Regions from separate parts of the Halopseudomonas sabulinigri genome, predicted to be linked through region 1. Evidence: riboswitches for the same ligand, from Rfam matches in the RefSeq annotation. Region 1 holds a riboswitch; the other holds the start of a gene.
The links. Region 1 has a riboswitch for cobalamin ahead of BLU26_RS14155 (TonB-dependent receptor domain-containing protein). Riboswitches for the same ligand answer to the same signal wherever they lie in the genome.
Positions count from the first base shown of each region.

Region 2: another riboswitch for cobalamin. It lies ahead of btuB (TonB-dependent vitamin B12 receptor); the one in region 1 lies ahead of BLU26_RS14155 (TonB-dependent receptor domain-containing protein).

Region 1 is NZ_LT629763.1:3,102,536-3,111,700, reverse strand. Features, by position in the region: gene BLU26_RS14195 (DUF1145 domain-containing protein) at 1-73, opposite strand, end outside; gene BLU26_RS14190 (OsmC family protein) at 219-641, opposite strand; gene crp (cAMP-activated global transcriptional regulator CRP) at 823-1,467, shown strand; gene BLU26_RS14180 (adenosylmethionine--8-amino-7-oxononanoate transaminase) at 1,596-2,948, shown strand; gene BLU26_RS14175 (16S rRNA (uracil(1498)-N(3))-methyltransferase) at 2,953-3,675, shown strand; gene BLU26_RS14170 (exodeoxyribonuclease VII small subunit) at 3,776-4,015, shown strand; gene BLU26_RS14165 (polyprenyl synthetase family protein) at 4,012-4,899, shown strand; gene dxs (1-deoxy-D-xylulose-5-phosphate synthase) at 4,993-6,909, shown strand; cobalamin riboswitch at 6,932-7,135, shown strand; gene BLU26_RS14155 (TonB-dependent receptor domain-containing protein) at 7,264-9,078, shown strand.
Region 2 is NZ_LT629763.1:966,147-975,311, forward strand. Features, by position in the region: gene BLU26_RS04235 (cobyrinate a,c-diamide synthase) at 1-578, opposite strand, end outside; gene cobO (cob(I)yrinic acid a,c-diamide adenosyltransferase) at 575-1,189, opposite strand; gene BLU26_RS04245 (hypothetical protein) at 1,186-1,761, opposite strand; gene btuB (TonB-dependent vitamin B12 receptor) at 1,864-3,675, opposite strand; cobalamin riboswitch at 3,797-4,023, opposite strand; gene BLU26_RS04255 (nitrate regulatory protein) at 4,112-5,401, opposite strand; gene BLU26_RS04260 (DUF5064 family protein) at 5,560-5,907, shown strand; tRNA gene BLU26_RS04265 (tRNA-Asp) at 5,999-6,075, opposite strand; gene BLU26_RS04270 (DUF2897 family protein) at 6,390-6,563, shown strand; gene BLU26_RS04275 (DUF2058 domain-containing protein) at 6,651-7,175, shown strand; gene rloA3 (retropepsin-like aspartic peptidase RloA3) at 7,222-7,887, opposite strand; gene BLU26_RS04285 (methyl-accepting chemotaxis protein) at 8,226-9,165, shown strand, end outside.

The DNA of each region.
Region 1 (9,165 bases):
CAAGCAGGCTGAGGATAACCACCAGCCAGAACGCCAGAGTCACTAACTTACCGATAAGAAATACCACGCGCATATTCTTGTTCCTGTCCTTGGGTGATGGCCGCTGCCACACAGCGGCCTACCTGCGTCATGGTATTACCTGCGGCGCATAACAGAAGGGCCTGCGTCGCCACTCATCAAACTGAACGTGCCAACTACCGCCGTGTGCGCCAGCGCTTTCAGTCGATCTCGACTATTTCGTAGTCGTGGGTTACCTCAACGCCGGCCCGCCCCATCAGAATCGATGCCGAGCAGTATTTTTCGGCCGACAGCTCTACCGCGCGTTTGACGTGGGCTTCCTTCAGGTTTTTGCCGGTAACCACAAAACGCAGGTGGATCTTGGTAAAGACCTTGGGCTCGCTATCAGCACGCTCGGCATCCAGCAAGGTATGCACATCGCGAATATCCTGCCGCGCTTTCTTCAGAATACTGACTACGTCGTAGCTGGCGCAGCCACCGAGGCCAACCAATACGGTTTCCATCGGGCGAATACCCATATTGCGGCCACCAGACTCCTCGGGACCGTCCATCACCACCGTGTGGCCACTGCCGGACTCGCCCAGAAACATGACGCCGTCTACCCACTTGATATGCGCTTTCATCTATTGGCCCCGCCACTCGTTTGTCTCAGAGGAGGCGCAGAATACCACAGCCGGCAGGTGGCATACTGCCGCACTGGCCATAGCCGCAAAAACTGGACATAATCCCGTTTGGTCTCAAGCTTGAGGCTGACACGGATGCCCCGCATCTTCGGTTTGCGCGACTACGGCCAGGACACATTTAATGGTTTCGATCACCCTGACACCTAAAATAAAAAATCTAGATGCATTCCTTGCTCATTGTCACCGCCGCCGCTTTGCCGCGCGCAGCACAGTCATTCACGCCGGTGACCAATCCGACAGTCTGTTCTACATAATCAAAGGCTCGGTCACCATTCTGATCGAAGATGATCAGGGCCGCGAAATGATCATCGCCTACCTCAATCAGGGCGATTTTTTTGGCGAGATGGGCCTGTTCGACATGACCCCCGCGACCCACGACCGTACTGCCTGGGTGCGCGCCAAAACCGAATGCGAAGTTGCCGAAATCACCTACGCCAAATTCCGCGAACTGAACCAGCGCGACCCCGAGCTGTTGTACGCTGTGGGCAAGCAGATGGCCGAGCGCCTGCATGCGACCACACGCAAGGTCGGCGACCTGGCCTTTCTGGACGTCACCGGTCGTGTTGCCGGCACCTTGCTCGATCTTTGCAAGCAACCCGATGCCATGACCCACCCTGATGGCATGCAGATCAAGATCACCCGCCAGGAGATCGGCCGCATCGTTGGCTGTTCACGTGAAATGGTCGGCCGGGTGCTCAAGAGCCTGGAAGAACAGGGCCTGATCGAAGTCAAAGGCAAAACCATGGTGGTCTACGGCACCCGCTAACCTCACGTTCTTTTCTGCAGACCGGGACAAGGTGCCCGGTGCCAGCCTCTGCGCTTGCGTCCTCGGCAGTCGCCGCCCGCCTCATGTACAATTCAGCGACCACGGTTTCTGATAATAATGAGGTGAACATGGGCTTGAATAACGATTGGATGCAACGTGACATTTCGGTGTTGTGGCACCCCTGCACCCAGATGAAAGACCATGAGCACATGCCGGTGATTCCGGTGCAGCGCGGCGAGGGTATCTGGCTGCATGATTTTGAAGGCAACCGTTATATGGATGCCGTCAGCTCCTGGTGGGTCAACATCTTCGGCCACGCCAACCCCTATATAAACCAGCGCATCAAGGATCAGCTCGACACCCTGGAGCACGTAATTCTGGCCGGCTTCAGCCATCCGCCGGTGATCGAGTTGTCCGAACGCCTGGTGAAAATGACACCGGCGCCGCTAACCCGCTGCTTTTATGCCGACAACGGCTCATCCTGCATCGAAGTGGCGCTAAAAATGAGCTTCCATTACTGGCTCAACATCGGCAAGCCCGAGAAAAAGCGCTTCATCACCCTGTCCAACAGTTACCACGGCGAGACCCTGGCCGCCCTCGCCGTCGGCGACGTGGCGCTGTACAAGGAAACCTATCAGCCGCTGCTGATGGACGTGATCACCGTACCCTCACCCGACTGCTACGACCGCGAAGAGGGCGAAAGCTGGGAAGCGCACAGCCGCAAGATGTTTGCCCACATGGAGCGCGCGCTGGAGCAGAACCACACCGAGGTCGCCGCCGTTATTGTTGAGCCGCTGATTCAGTGCGCCGGTGGCATGCGCATGTATCACCCGGTCTACCTCAAGCTGCTGCGTGAGGCTTGCGACCGCTACGGCGTGCACCTGATTCACGATGAAATTGCCGTCGGCTTCGGCCGCACCGGCAGCCTGTTCGCCTGTGAGCAGGCCGAGATCGCGCCGGACTTTCTCTGCCTGTCCAAGGCGCTGACCGCTGGCTACCTGCCGATGGCGGTGTGTATGACCAACGACAAGATCTACCAGGCGTTCTACGACGACTACGAAAGCATGCGCGCCTTCCTACATTCGCACAGCTACACCGGCAACCCGCTGGCCTGCGCCGCGGCGCTGGCAACCCTCGATCTGCTGGAGCGCGACAACGTAATCGAGGCCAACAAGGCGCTGTCGGCGCACATGGCCAAGGCCACTGCGCATTTTGTGGATCATCCGCATGTTGCCGAAGTGCGCCAGACCGGCATGGTACTGGCCATCGAGATGGTCAAGAACAAGGCCACCAAGGAAGCCTATCCCTGGCAGGAACGGCGTGGCATCCGTGTCTATCAGCACGCACTGAAGAACGAGGCCATGTTGCGCCCGCTCGGCAGCGTGGTGTATTTCATGCCGCCCTACGTGATCACCCCGGACCAGATCGACCATCTTGCCAGCGTTGCCTGGGAAGGTATTCAACTGGCAACGCGGGACTGAGCCAATGCGCGTTTCCCGCTTCTACCTCGACACACCGCTCAATGAAGGTGAGCAGACACTGACCGGTGACGTTGCGCATTACATCGGCCGCGTGCTGCGCCTGGGGCCGGGCGCCAAAGTGCAGATATTCAACGGCAGCGGTCAGGAATGGCCGGGCGAAGTCATGGCGGCGGGCAAGCGCGAGGTGCTGATCAAACTGCAGGCGGCGATTGCCGGCCTGCCCGAATCGCCCCTGCAGACTCACTTGGGTCAAGCGATGTCGCGCGGCGAGCGCATGGACTGGGCGATCCAAAAGGCGGTGGAGCTGGGCGTCAACCAGATCACCCCGCTGTTTACCGAACGCTGCGAGGTCAAGCTGCAGGGTGAGCGCGCCGACAAGCGCCAGGCACACTGGCAACAGGTGGCAGTGAGCGCCTGCGAGCAGTGCGGCCGCAGTGTGGTGCCCGCCATCAACCCGCCGACCAGTCTGCACGACTGGCTGCCGGCACTGACGTCTGACCTCAAACTGGTACTGCACCACCGTACCGACCAGGATCTGGACCAGTTGCCCAAGCCCGGTTCGCTGGCCCTGCTGATTGGCCCCGAAGGTGGCCTGAGCGCCGACGAGATTCACCTGGCTGAAACCAGCGGCTTCGTGGCCGCCCGCTTTGGCCCGCGCGTACTGCGTACCGAAACCGCCCCGGTAGTCGCCTTGAGCATGGCGCAACAACGCTGGGGCGACTTCTAGCCTGCGGCTTCTAGCTCAGAGCGCAACGCTGCCGATTGACCACACCCCCACCCTTGGGTAATGTTCAGCCGTTTTATCCACGCCGCAGACGAGGTAGCGCATGGCCCGCAAAAAAACCACCGTGGACTTTGAACAGTCATTGGGCGAGCTGCAACAGTTGGTCGAGCGACTGGAAAGCGGCGAGCTCAGCCTTGAAGAGTCTCTTAGCGCCTTCGAACAAGGTGTCGTACTCACCCGCGACTGCCAGCAGGCGCTCAGGCAGGCCGAGCAGAAAGTGCAGCAGTTGGTCGAGAAAAACGGCGAGCTGAGCACCGAACCCTTCGACGGCGCCGCTGAATGAGCGAGTTTGCTGCCTACCTTGAGGCCTGCCAGACGCGTATCAACGGCTTTTTGCTGAGCCAACTGGATACCCCGCAACTTCGCCTTGAGCGCCTGTATGCCGCCATGCGCTACAGCGTCGTCAACGGTGGCAAGCGTGTACGTCCACTGCTGTGCTACGCCAGCTGCGAAGCCCTCGGCGGCGACCCCGCTGCAGCCAACCCCGCCGCCGGCGCGGTTGAACTGGTGCATGCCTACTCGCTGATTCACGACGATCTGCCGGCCATGGACGACGACGACCTGCGCCGTGGCCAGCCCACCTGCCACCGCGCCTTCGACGAAGCCACCGCCATTCTTGCCGGCGACGCCCTGCAGGCGCTGGCCTTCGACTGGCTGAGCACGCTGGGTGACTGGCAGCCGGCGACTCGCCTGCAGATGGTACAGACCTTGGCCCGTGCTGCCGGCCCCCAGGGCATGGTGGGTGGCCAAGCCATCGACCTGGGCGCCGTCGGCGAGAAGATTGATCTGGCCACGCTGGAGCTGATGCATCGGCACAAGACCGGCGCGCTGATCAGCGCCAGCATTCAGCTGGGTGCCCTGGCCAGCGAACGCGCCAGTGCCGATCAACTGCAAACCCTGGCCGTGTATGCCGACTGCATTGGCCTGGCCTTTCAGGTGCAGGACGACATACTCGACATCGAAAGCGAGACCAGTGTTCTGGGCAAGCGTCAGGGCGCCGATATCGCGCGCGACAAACCCACCTACCCGGCTCTGCTGGGGCTTGAAGGTGCGCACCGACTGGCCGACCAGCTGCGCGATCAAGCCGTCGCCGCACTGCAGCCACTGGGCGCCGCGGCCGTCCACCTGCAGCAACTCGCCGACTACATAGTGCAACGCCGTTTTTAAACAACCCTGCTAACTGTTGGGCTATCGGGGTGCATCGGTTAAACTGCGCACTTGTTTTCCTGCCATTGCCAATGGCATTCAGAGCCTTGTTTGATGCCCAGCACTTTCCACGAAATACCGCACCAACGCCCCAGCACCCCCCTGCTGGACAGTCTTGACGACACCGCGCAACTGCGCGAGCTGGACGAAAGCCGTCTGCCTGAACTGGCCGATGAGTTGCGGCTGTTTCTGCTCTGGAGCGTAGGCCAGACCGGCGGGCACTTTGGCGCGGGCCTGGGGGTTATCGAGCTGACCATCGCGCTGCACTATGTTTACGCCACCCCGGAGGACCGCCTGGTCTGGGATGTAGGCCACCAGGCTTACCCGCACAAGATTCTTACCGGTCGCCGCGAACAGATGGCCAGCCTGCGCCAGAAAGATGGCCTGGCCGCCTTCCCTCGCCGCGTAGAAAGCCCTTACGACACCTTTGGCGTTGGTCACTCCAGCACCTCGATCAGCGCCGCGCTGGGCATGGCGATTGCGGCCAACCTGCAGGGACTGGATCGCCGCACGGTCGCAGTCATCGGCGACGGCGCCTTGACTGCCGGCATGGCCTTTGAGGCGCTGAACCACGCCAGCGACGCCCAGGCCAACATGCTGGTAGTACTGAACGACAATGACATGTCGATCTCGCGCAACGTCGGCGGGCTGTCCAATTATCTGGCCAAGATTCTTTCCAGCCGCACCTACTCGCACATGCGTGAGGGCAGCAAGAAGGTGCTGTCGAAACTGCCGCAGGCCTGGGAACTGGCACGCAAGACCGAAGAGCACGCCAAGGGCATGCTGGTGCCGGGCACCCTGTTTGAAGAGCTGGGCTGGAATTACATCGGCCCGATCAACGGCCACGACCTGCCCGCCCTGGTAAAAACCCTGAAGAACATGCGTGAACTCAAGGGCCCGCAATTTCTCCACGTAGTCACGCAAAAAGGCAAAGGCTTCTCGCCCGCCGAGGCCGACCCGATTGGCTACCACGCGATTACCAAGCTGGAACCCAAGCCCGCCGCGGCCACCGGCGCCAGCAAGCCAAAATTCTCGAATATCTTCGGTCAGTGGTTGTGCGACATGGCCGCGCAGGACGCGCGCTTGATCGGCATCACCCCGGCGATGAAGGAAGGTTCCGACCTGATCGCCTTCGCCGAGCAGTATCCCAACCGCTACTTTGATGTTGCCATTGCCGAGCAACACGCCGTGACGCTGGCCGCCGGCATGGCCTGCGAAGGCGCCAAGCCGGTGGTGGCGATTTACTCGACCTTTCTGCAACGCGCCTACGATCAGGTTGTACACGATGTAGCCGTACAGAACCTAGATGTGCTCTTTGCTATCGACCGCGCGGGGCTGGTGGGTGAGGACGGCCCGACCCACGCCGGTAGTTTCGACCTGTCGTTCCTGCGCTGCCTGCCGAACATGGTAATCATGGCACCAGCCGATGAGAACGAAACCCGGCAGATGCTCAGCACCGGCTTTCTGCACAACGGGCCAGCGGCCGTGCGCTACCCGCGCGGTACCGGGCCGGGCACCCCCATTGACCCGGCGCTCGACACCCTGCCGATCGGCAAGGGCGTGGTCACCCGTGCGGGCCAGGAGGTGGCCATTCTCTGCTTCGGCACTCTGCATCAGCAGGCGCTCAAGGCAGCCGAAGCGTTGAATGCCAGTGTGGCCAACATGCGTTTCGTGAAGCCGCTGGATACCGCCCTGATCGCCGAGTTGAGCGCTACTCACAAGCTGCTGGTTACCCTGGAAGAGAACACTGTCATGGGCGGCGCCGGCAGTGCCGTCAATGAATGGCTGCTGGCCGAGGGGATAGCTACCCCGGTGCTCAACCTGGGGCTGCCCGATGTTTTTGTCGAGCACGCCAAACCCGCACAGATGCTGGCCGAATGTGGACTGGAAGCCGCTGGCATCGAAGCCGCCATTCGCCAGCGCCTGAGCACCCTCCCCGAGCCTGATCAAGGGCTTGACCCCACCGACTGAAAGCCCTAGAGTCCCGCTCCAATTCTTGGTACTCGCACTGGGTGCCTGATCCGCCACGCGGATCGGGTGAAACGGGAAGTCGGTTCAAGTCCGACGCTGCCCCCGCAACGGTAAGGAATCGCAGGTCCACCTGCAGCTGCTGTCAAGCAAGCCACTGTGCACCGCACGGGAAGGCGACCGCAGTCAGATTCTAAGCCCGGAGACCGGCCCACTGCGCTAAGTTGCTGCGCCCCTGCGCCACGACTTTACTGCTGAGGTGTCGCGGAGGGCGTCACCGGTCGGCGTGGTCGTCCGCTGCCCGGACCCCTCCTGACTCCCCGCCCTCCTCAAAAGCCGTACTTTTGGGGATTCTGAATGAACAAGTCACTCTTTCTGCTGCCCGCGCTGCTGGCCAGCGCCATCGCCCAGGCCAACGAGGCCGTGGACCTGCCCGATACCATAGTGACCGCCTCGCGGCAGGCAGAGTCCGCCAGCGACAGCTCAGCCGCCACCACCGTGTTTACCCGTGACGACATTGATCGCCTGCAACCTGCCAGCGTCGCCGACCTGCTGCGCCGCGTTCCCGGCATGTCGATCACCACAACCGGTGGCATCGGTAGTCTGACCAGCCTGTCGCTGCGCGGTACCAGCGCCACCCAAAGTCTGGTGATGATTGACGGCCAGCGGATCGGCAGCGCCTCTGCAGGCCAAGCCAGTCTTGAATTCATCAACGTTGATCAGATCGAGCGTATCGAAGTTGTCCGCGGCCCGCGCTCGGCGCTCTATGGCTCAGACGCCATTGGCGGTGTCATTCAGATTTTCACCCGCCAGGGCAGTGATGGCCTGAACCCTCGCATCAAGCTTGGCGTCGGTAGCAACCAGACCTACACCCGTGAGTTGGGCTTGTCGGGCGGAAACGGTCAGACCCGTTTCAACCTCGGCGCCAGCCTGAATGAAACCGCCGGCATCGACCGCACTCGCCACAACGCCGACGGTGATCAGGACCGAGACGGTTATCGCAACCGCGCCTACAACGCCAGTTTCGCGCACAACTTCACCGACGATCTGGAAGTCGGCATCCGCGTACTGGAGCAAAGCGGTAATACCGAGTACGACCTGTTCGGCAACCCGGAAGACGATTTCCGCCTCAGCACCGTGGCAACCCACCTGCAATGGCAGGTCAACGATGTGTGGCGTACCCGTGTCGAGGCCGGCCATGCCGAAGACAAGCGCGACAGCAACTACGACTTTTTTGCCTTCGCCTACAATACCTACCGCGACTCCGCCAGCTGGCTGAACAACCTGCAATTGGGCGAGCGCAACACCCTGCAGGCCGGGCTGGATTGGTATGAAGACCGCCTGAACAGCACCTCGGCATTCAACCAGACCGAACGTTACAATCAGGCCGCGTTTGTGCAGCATCGCTACGATGCCGAGCGGTTCAGCACCGACTTCGGCTGGCGCCATGACGACAACGAGCAGTTCGGCCACGAAAACACCTTCAATGCCGCGCTAACGGTGCCGCTCGACACTAATCAGCAAGTGATTGCGTCCTATGGCGAAGGTTTCCGCGCACCCACCTTCAACGACCTGTACACCGCCTTCGGCGCCAATCCAGACTTGCAGCCCGAGAAATCCAAAAGCTACGAACTGCAATGGCGTGGCCAGTGGGACGATACCCAGTTGCAGGCAGCCGCCTATCGTACCGACATCGAAGACCTGATCCTGCTGGACCCTTTCTTTGTCGCGCAGAACATCAGCAGCGCTCGCATTCACGGCCTGGAGTTAAGTGCCGGCACTACAGTGCTGGAATGGAGTACGCTGGTTTCCGCCACCTGGCTCGACCCACGCGACCGCGAAAGCGGCAAGCAACTGCCGCGCCGGCCGAAACGTCTGCTGAGTATTGATACCGACCGTCAGTTCGGCGTTGTCGGCCTGGGCTTCAGCCTGGTTGCCAACAGCACCCGTTACAACGACCTGGATAACACCCAGAAGCTTTCCGGCTTCGGCACCGTAGAAGCGCGCGCCAACTGGTTGATGAGCGATGCGCTACGCTGGGACCTGAAAATCGGCAATGCCTTCGACAAGGACTACCGTCTGGCCAATTACAACTACAACGGCCAGACCTACGCCTACCAGAACGAAGGGCTGACCGGCAATCTGGCACTGACCTGGACGCCTCAGTTCTAAGCACTGCCTGAACGACAGCCTGGATGGCTTGACCCGTCCAGGCTGGCTTTTATCCCCCCACAACGCTGCCACCCACCTCTACGCAAC
Region 2 (9,165 bases), 1.9 Mb from region 1:
CCTGCCTGAACCAGCCCCAAGTGGCGGCTGGGCAAGGCGATATCGGCCGAGCGTGGCAAGGCGCCAAACCAGCGGATGTCGGCCGGCAGGCTGTCGCGCAGAATCTCGCCATGCCGCGCGCTACCCAGCTTGTTGCCCAGCACGCCGGCAAAGGGCAGATCAGCCTGAAAATTCGCCAGTCCGTACGCCATGGCGGCGAAGGTCTGCGCCATGCCGGAACCGTCGATAACCCCCAGCACCGGCACACCAAACTGGCGCGCGAGATCCGCCGCCGAGGGCGTACCGTCAAACAGCCCCATAACGCCTTCAATCAGAATCAGGTCGGCCTCACCTGCGGCTTCCCACAACAGCCGCTGGGACTGCTCCAGCCCCACCATCCACAGATCCAGCTGATGTACCGGCGCGCCGCTGGCGACCTCCAGGATCATCGGATCAAGAAAGTCCGGCCCACATTTGAACACCCGCACCTTGCGACCCGCGAGCCGATGCATGCGCGCCAACGCGGCAGTAACCGTGGTTTTGCCCTGCCCTGAGGCCGGGGCGGCAATCAATACCGCCGGGCAGTGTCTGCTAGTCAAAACTCGATCCCCTTCTGCGCCTTGATACCGGCTTTGAATGCATGCTTGACCATGCCCATCTCAGTCACCGTATCGGCGACCTCAAGCAGCGCCGTGGGTGCGCCACGACCGGTGATCACCACATGCTGCGCGGGGGGCCGGGCCTGAATATCCGCGATGACCTGTTCAAGCTGCAAATAGCCGTATTTGAGCGCTATGTTCAGCTCATCCAGCAGCACCAGAGCCACATCTGGGTCGCGCATCAGCTCTACCGCCACCGCCCAGGCCGCTTGCGCCTTGGCCATATCATCCTGACGATCCTGGGTTTCCCAAGTGAAGCCGGCACCCATCACGTGATAACGCACCTCATCGGGAAAGCGGCGAAAGAAGCTTTCCTCACCGGTGCTTTTTGCGCCCTTGATGAACTGCACGATACCAATGCGCAAGCCATGCCCCAGCGCCCGCGCGGCCATGCCGAAACCCGAACTGCTCTTGCCCTTGCCGTTACCGGTCAGCACCAACAGCACACCACGTTCCTGCTGTGCGACGGCGATTTTTTCGTCCACCACCGTCTTCTTGCGCAGCATGCGCTGGCGATGGCGCTCATCGCGTTCCGGGTCCTGCTCACTCATGCCTGATGGCTCTGTTTGCCGAGCAAGGTCTGCGCGCTGCGTGCGCCTATGTAGAGCACCACGGCGATGCCCACATACAGCGCCAAAGTGCTCAGGTACTGAGGGTAGTAATGCGCGATACGCTCAACCATGCCCATCAAGGTCGGGGCGTCATAACGGCCTGACAAAAAGTAGAAACCGCCGCTGGAGAACAGCTGGCAGACCAGCGCACTCAGCGCCATCACAGGTACCAGAATCGCCAGCGAGCCGGCCGTTTCGCGGTGCCAACCGGCGTACAGACGGCCACCAAACCAGAGTGCGCCGTAGGCTGGAATCAGCATCCAGTAGGCAACGCTCATGCAATGGTGGCCGGCGTTGATCCAGCCGACGCTGGCGACGTCAATCAGCGTCGCTTCAGCAAACAGCAGCGGGAATACCCATTTAGGTCGCAACAGCACGCCCGCCAGAAAGAACACCGCCCAGGAGGCGCTGGGCAGGTTTTGCAGCGGAAAGTGGCTACCACGGGTCATGGCCATCAATGCCACCAGCGCAACGCCGATGTACAGCTGGGTAGATCTGGACAGGTTAAGCACGGTCGTTCTCCTCGTTGAAAACAGCAAAGCGTTTGCGCCCTGGTCAGCGCAAACGCCTTTGGCTACCGTCCCGGTAGAGACGGCTGGGTCCTGCAGCCTGGCCTACATGGCCTGGTAGCGCAGGGTCAGGTACCCCGCGCGACCCGGTTGCTGGTAGGTGGCGGCGGTTTCGTAATCGGTATCGAACAGATTGGTGATCTGCGCCTGTACCCGCCAGGCGTGACTCAGCCAGTAGGTAGCACGCAGATCAAGGGTGTTATACCCGGGCAGGTCCGTACTGTTTGCGGCGTTATCCCAGCGCCGACCTTCGGCGTGCAGGCTGGCGCCAACGCCGATGCGACCAAAGCGGCGATCCACATCCAGATTGAAAACCTGCTCGGCGCGGCGCGGCAGCAGGTCGCCCTGGCCGGCGCGATTGGACGCGTTTTTCGGGTCCTGCAGGGTCAGGTTGCCCTGCCAGCTCCACCCCAACAGCTGGGTAGCGGCTTCCAGCTCCAACCCGTTGATGGTGGCCTTGTCGATGTTCTGCGCCTGTAGCCCAGCGCCGCTGTTGAAATAGGCGATCAGATCGTCGATCTCATTGCGAAACGCGGTGGCCGACCAGTTGCCCCAGTCGTGCCAGCCTTGTAGCCCGGCCTCCAGGCTCTTGGAGCTTTCCGGTTCCAGGTCTGCATTACCAAAGCCGGGGTAATACAGTTGATTGAAGGTCGGTGCCTTGAACGCTGTGCCGTAACTGGCCACCGCACGCAATGCATCGGTGAGTTGCAGGCCATAACCCAAACTGCCGGTGTTGTGCGCACCAAACTGCTCGTTGTCGTCATGGCGCAGGCTGAGCTGCACTTCGTGACGGCCGAACTGCGCCAGGTATTGCGCGTAAACGCCGTGGTTGTCGCGGCCGTCTTCGGCGAAGGTGCCGGTGCCGTTGACCTCGTCGTCCAGCCAGTCGTAGCCCAGGGTCAGCAGTTGCCCTTCTGCTAGGCGCAGGTCGTTTTGCCAGCCGAAGCTATCGCGCCGGGTATCGATGCGGGTGTTGAAGGTGTTGCCGTTGAAGGTGTCGGTCTTGTCTTCACTGCGACCAGCCTGCAGGGTCACATCCCAGGCGCTCAGCGGCGAGAAGCGGGCACGTGCGCCGTACACCTTGGTGACGTTGTCAGCGTTGGCCTTGAAGCCGGAGTCGTAATCGTTGTGCGAGTCGACCTGCAGGATATTGCCATCCAGCGTCAGTCCGTTGGCAAAGCGGTAGCCGCCGCTGAGATTGGCCGATAGCTCGCGGTAACCGTCATGGTCCACTTCGCGCGAAGGGCGCGCATCAATGCCTTCATCTTTCAGGCTGCTGGCACCCAGGTTGTACCAGGCCTTGTCGTCGCCGCCCGACACTCCGGCAGTGCCGGAAAGGTGCTGCGCGCTGCCAACAGTGGTCGAGAAGTACGGCTGCGCCCCGCCATCACCGCCCCGGCGGGTGAAAATTTGAATCACCCCGCCAATCGCCTCTGAACCATACAGGCTGGAGCGCGGCCCACGCACCACCTCAATCCGCTCAATCTGCTCTACCGGCAGGTTTTGCAGCGCGGCGTCGCCGGTGGTAGCTGACCCTATGCGCACGCCATCGATCAACACCAGCACCTGATTGGTACTGGCGCCGCGAATGCTGATCGTGGTGTTCTTGCCGGGGCCACCGGTGTTGACCAGGTTGACACCCGGCACACGGCGCAGCAACTGGTCGACACTGGTGACCTGCAGTCGCTCGATATCGTTACGATCAAACACGCTGGTGGCAGCAATGCTTTGCGCGCCGCTCTGCGCCGTTCGGGTGGCGGTCACCACCTGATCATCAAGGCTCAGGGTATGTGCTAAAGAAAGGGAAGACAGGCCAACGAGGCCAAGCGCCACCGGGGCGCGAAAAAAAGTTTTCATGCTGCGTGATTGCTCCGTCGTACCCACCCGCACGACACTGACTGAGATACACAGTGGCGGAGGCAGGAGAACGGCAGCCAGCAAGCATCGGCGGGCCGTACACCTACAGCGCCCACCGCACTGTTGTGATTCGCATCAGGCCGGTCTCCGGGCTTGCGATTGGATCTGTTGATCCTGCGACCTGAACCTTCCCATGCACAGCACAGTGGTTTTCTCAGGGGCATCGCCGTGAGGCGAACATCGCTTACCGTTGCGGGGGCAGCGCCGGAATTGTCTGCATTGGCAGACGCACCGGCTTCCCAGTTTCACCCTCTCTGAATAGAGGGAACCTGAAGCAGGCGTGAAGAGTAGAGAGTTTGCCGCAGAGCGTCAACCGAGCTTTAACGCCGCCCGCATAACGGGCAAAACCGGCCACGCTGCGCCAGAATCGTGCAGTTCAGCGCGGGCCGGGGCGGGTAACTGGCGTTTTCAGCAGTGCGTCGTAATTGAGAATGGTTTGAGCGACATCGCACAGCTTCTGGCTTCGTTCCATGGCGGCACTCTGCAACGCGCGAAACGCCTCTTCCTCACTCAAACCCTGTTGTGTCATCAGCACGCCCTTGGCGCGCTCGATGGTCTTGCGCTCGCTGAGGCTGCGGCGCGCGTTTTCCAGCTCGTCGTGCAACTGCTGCAGGCGCACGGTCTGCTCGTGCAACACCTCCAGCACCGAGCGCTGCACGTGATTGCCCAGACGCTCACCTGGCAACGGATCAAGCTCCGTAGCCTGTACGTTGTACAGCCGCGCCGCCGGCGTATTGGCCTCGTCATCCAGGCTGTTGAGCCGCTTCAGCAAGCGGCGCTGGCTATCCAGATCCGCCTTGGCCTGGCTGGTACTGTGCTCACACATCAGTTGCAGTTTATCGGCCAGGTCGTCCTCGACCTGCTTCATGCTGTCGATACGCTGCGAGGTGAGTTCAAACCACAACTCGCCCATCGCCGCCTGCACCTGGCTTCGCTCATTGGTACGGGCCGCCACCTGCCGCAGCCGTGCGATCTCACCCACCAGCTCTTCACTGCAGAGGGTCAGCCAATGACGCTTGCTGTCGGGGTCGGCGAACTCGATAAAGGTATCAAAACAGCGACGCTGGGCATCTTCGAGATAAGCCAGCTTGTCGCGCTGGGTTTGGTCGAAGTAACCGGCGATAAAACCGGAAACCCCAATAGCCCGCTCCTGCCCCGCCAGTTCCTTGCCCTGCATGAAGTTGAACATCGCCACCAGGGCGCGTGTTACGCGCGGATCGACTGCGGTGTCCGCCGCTTCAAATACCACAGCCAGCAAGCCGGCGATCAGGCGGGTAAAGCTGCGAGTCGCGTCCTGCGCGCTGATTTGCTGCGCGCGCACTCGCCGCCGCACGGCCGGTAGCGCGTCCAGGCCGTGCAATACAAAGGCGACGCGGGTAAACAGGCGCGCCTTGTCGGCGCCGCAGCCGTGCTCTATATCCATGCGGTTGAAGGCCTTGCGTACTCGCTCAGCGCAAGCGCTGGCAGTCGCAGACAGCTCATCCAGCGGCTGCCGGTAACGTTCCGCCTGGCCTCCCAGATACATGTTGGAAAAGCCGCGTTCACGCTGCAGCGCGTGCACCAGACGGCTGATTTCGCTGACCAGCTGACAGGTCAGCGCCAGTGCCTGCAGCCCCTGCATTTCACTGCGCCGGGCCGCCAGCATGAAATCAAGCGCTGTCGACATATCTCCCCCTCCCCGGTCTGAGATGCCGGTTCAGCAAAGACGCAGCAATACCTGTGCCATCCGGCAGCCGGGCCACCCTGCGCACCGGCCTTTGCAGTGGAAACAATGCCACCTAATGTGAAGACAACAATGACTCTCGTTTCGCAGGAGACACCAACATGTTCGAACCCGGCCAACTGCACCTCGCGCGCATGCGTCTGCTGCCGACCGACAGCGGTTTCAGTATCGACATTCGCTATCAGGTGGAGCAGCAAGGCAAGGCAGTCAGCTTCCATGTCACCGGTGAAGTCAACGGCGAGGCGATTGACGAAGGTTTCACGCTAACGCGCGACAGCGCGTTCAACTTTGCCAGTGATATTGATCACCTGCTGCGCCGCCACCAGGTGTTGTCGCCTGAGTTCATGTCGCTGACGACGCATCACGAATACGACGCCATGTTCGAGGACATCCGCAGCCAGTTGCATGCCTGGCACGGCGAAGCCATCGACCTGGATCAGTTCACCTAGGTAGCGCAGGGAGGTAAAACCAGACGGGAAACAGCCAACTGACGGGCAACAAAAAACCCCAGTTGCGTGAGCAACTGGGGTTTATCTGATATGGCGCAGCGGACGGGACTCGAACCCGCGACCCCCGGCGTGACAGGCCGGTATTCTAACCAACTGAACTACCGCTGCGCATCAGCTCAAAACCCTGCAAAAACGTCGCTGCAGAGCGTCTGAACTGGCGCGCATTGTAAACATTCCATCAAGGGAGTCAAGCACTTGCGTGAGATTTATTATCCACGCGATAACTGTGGCGAAGCGTGCCTCAGAGCGCCCCGCGCGTGCGCCTTTCAATAGCCGGCTGCGCCCATTCGCCACCACAGTGCGCAACGGCTGCGCCTCATCATTGCTCCCGATTAACAGATAACACTTTGGCGCATCAGCGTTTGCCTTGCGGGCGCAGAGCGACCATGATGAAGACAAACCCCACACAAAGGATCAAGCCCATGCCGTGGTACGGATGGCTGTTTATCGCACTGGCGCTCGGCAGCATCGTCGGCAGCCTGCTGATGCTGCGCGACAACGCCGGGAGCAACAAGGTCAGCAAGGAAACCATTGCCCGTGTGAAAGCGCGCGAAGCGGAACTCGCAGCAGAGGAAGCGCGCGAAGAAAAGCGGTAGACTAGCGGCGCAAACGCCACCCCCTGGCTCGGATTCATTTGCGTGCGGGCATTTTTTTGCTCGCCGCCGACAAGACAGTTACAGATCATGGTCAATTCTCTGCAAGCTCAACTCCTCAAAGCCGGCCTGGTTGACGAGAAAAAACTCAAGCAAGCACAGCGCGCCAAGAAGAAGGCCGCCAAAACCGAACCCGCGCAGGACACCGGCAAAGCCATTGCCCAGGCGCGCACGGAAAAGGCCGAGCGTGACCGCCAGCTCAATCAGCAACGCCAGGAAGAGGCCGCGCGCAAGGAGCGTGAGGCGCAGGTCAAGCAGATGGTCGAGAACAGCAAGCTGGATCGCAGTGGCGGCGAAACGCCCTACCAGTTTGTCAGCAAGAACAAGATCAAGAAGATTCACGTCACCAAGGAGCAGTTCGATCTGCTTAGCCGCGGTCGCCTGGGTATCACCCGGCTGTCGGGCAACTTCGTGCTGATCCCGCTGGAAATCGCTGAAAAGGTACGCGAGCGCGCACCACACTGGCCGGTCTACGTCGCCCAAGCCAAGGCCGAAGCACCAGCCGAAGATGATCCTTATGCTGCCTTCCAGGTCCCTGATGACCTGATGTGGTAGCACTGATGTAGCCCGGCGCCTTGCGCGCCGGGCTACTTGGCCGACGCTATTCTTCGGCTTCCAGCTCTTCTTCAGTCTGCTCTGGCTGATCAATCTCGCTGTCGTCTACCAGATTTTCGTCATCCTTCATGCGCTCCTGCTTGTCGCGCTCATCCTCGTGCTCCTGCTCTGAACAACTGGGCTTGAGCAGGAAGGTGTCAGACACATCGATCAGGCCGATGTGCTCGATGGTCCGACGGCCGATCAGCACCGGGTAAGTCATGTCGCCGCGGTCACGCAGGGAAAACTGCTCCTCGTAAACCTGGTCACCCATGCAGATCGACATTTTCACTACCGGACGACGATCGGAGCCACCCGCGCCGCGCACCAGAATGCGGCGAAACACCGGACGCTCGAATTTCATGGTGACCAGCTCGCCGGAGTCGGCATCCTTCACCGGAACGTCGTAGCGGACCCAGGGCTTGCCCTTGTGCTCGAAGGTCTCCAGATTGACCGCATGCATCGACGAGGTCAGTGCCCCCGAATCGACCTTGATCTTCACGGCCGTATGCTCAGGCATGATCAGACCCTTCTCGATCCAGCCCACTACCTGCTTCTCGTGGCGCTCGCCCGCCTCGTCCACGCGATCATCGCTACCGGCCTGAGCCATGCCCGCGACGGACGCCAGCAGTACACACGCTGATAACGACATCACCTTGAAAACTGACTGCATGAGAAATCCTTATTGCAAACATCAGAATAGACTGGACCACGCCCGGAAAGTGCCCTCCGCCCTGCGGCAGAACACCGGTTTCGGCGCTTTATATACCAGTTAAGACGATAAGAACACCTGTCTATCTTATATCGACCAATCACAGAAACCGATTAGCACTTGAAAGCCGGCGCCACATGACGTCAAATTGACATCATGCATGCCAATAAAATATCACTCAGGTTATGCAGCTCACTGCCGATATGCTCGGTACCGGGATCTGACTAGTCAGCTTCCGCTACCAATGCAGAACAATTAAAACAAAATGCCGTATGCCATTCAGTGCGTGGAGGTTGTAGATGAAGCTGTTGCGCAGCATTCGAATCAGTCAACGGATCTGGCTGATCCTGATTATTGCACTGGCCAGTACCCTGATCATGGAGGGTGTATCCCTCTCCCATCTGCACAAGGAAATCCGCGACGCCGAGATCACCAAGGCAACCCACCTGGTGGAGGTAGCGCACGACCTGATGAACTTCTACCACCAGAAGGAACTCAGTGGCGAGCTCACCGGTGAGCAGGCGCGGCAGGAGGCAATGGCAGCGCTGGGCAGCCTGCGTTATGACGGTAATGAGTACTACTGGGTCAATGACATGAACAACATCATGGTCATGCACCCGCTGGCGCCGCAAACCGTCGGGGTCGACCTGACCACGATGCAGAACACCGAAGGCGTCAATGTCATCAGCGAGATGGTCGCGCTCGCCCGCTCCAAGGGCACCGCCAGCTTCGAGTACAACTGGCCCAAGCCGGGCGAAGAGGAAGGCACCCCCAAGATTGCCGCCTTCAAGCACTTTGCACCATGGGATTACATGGTTGGCACCGGTATCTACATAGATGACATGCAGGCCAAGTTCCGCAGCGCCATCACCAGCTCCGTCATCATCATGACCCTGGTTACCCTCGCCATGGTTGCCCTCCTCTACGTGATCGGCCGTAGCATTACCCAGCCGCTCAATAGCGTCGTCGATGCCATGCGTGGCGTAGCAAGCGGCGAAGCCGATCTGAGCCGCCGGCTGGACGACGGTGCCCGCGATGAGGTCTCGCAGATCGCCCACTACTTCAATCAGTTCAACCGCAACCTGGCCGACATCATCCAGCAACTCGGCGACAGCGCTCGTCAGTTGATCAGCTCGAGCCATCAGCTGGATCAGATCAGCGGCAACAGCCTGCGCGATATGAACACCCAGTCAGAGCGCATGGAGTTGATGGCCACGGCGATCAACGAGATCACCTATG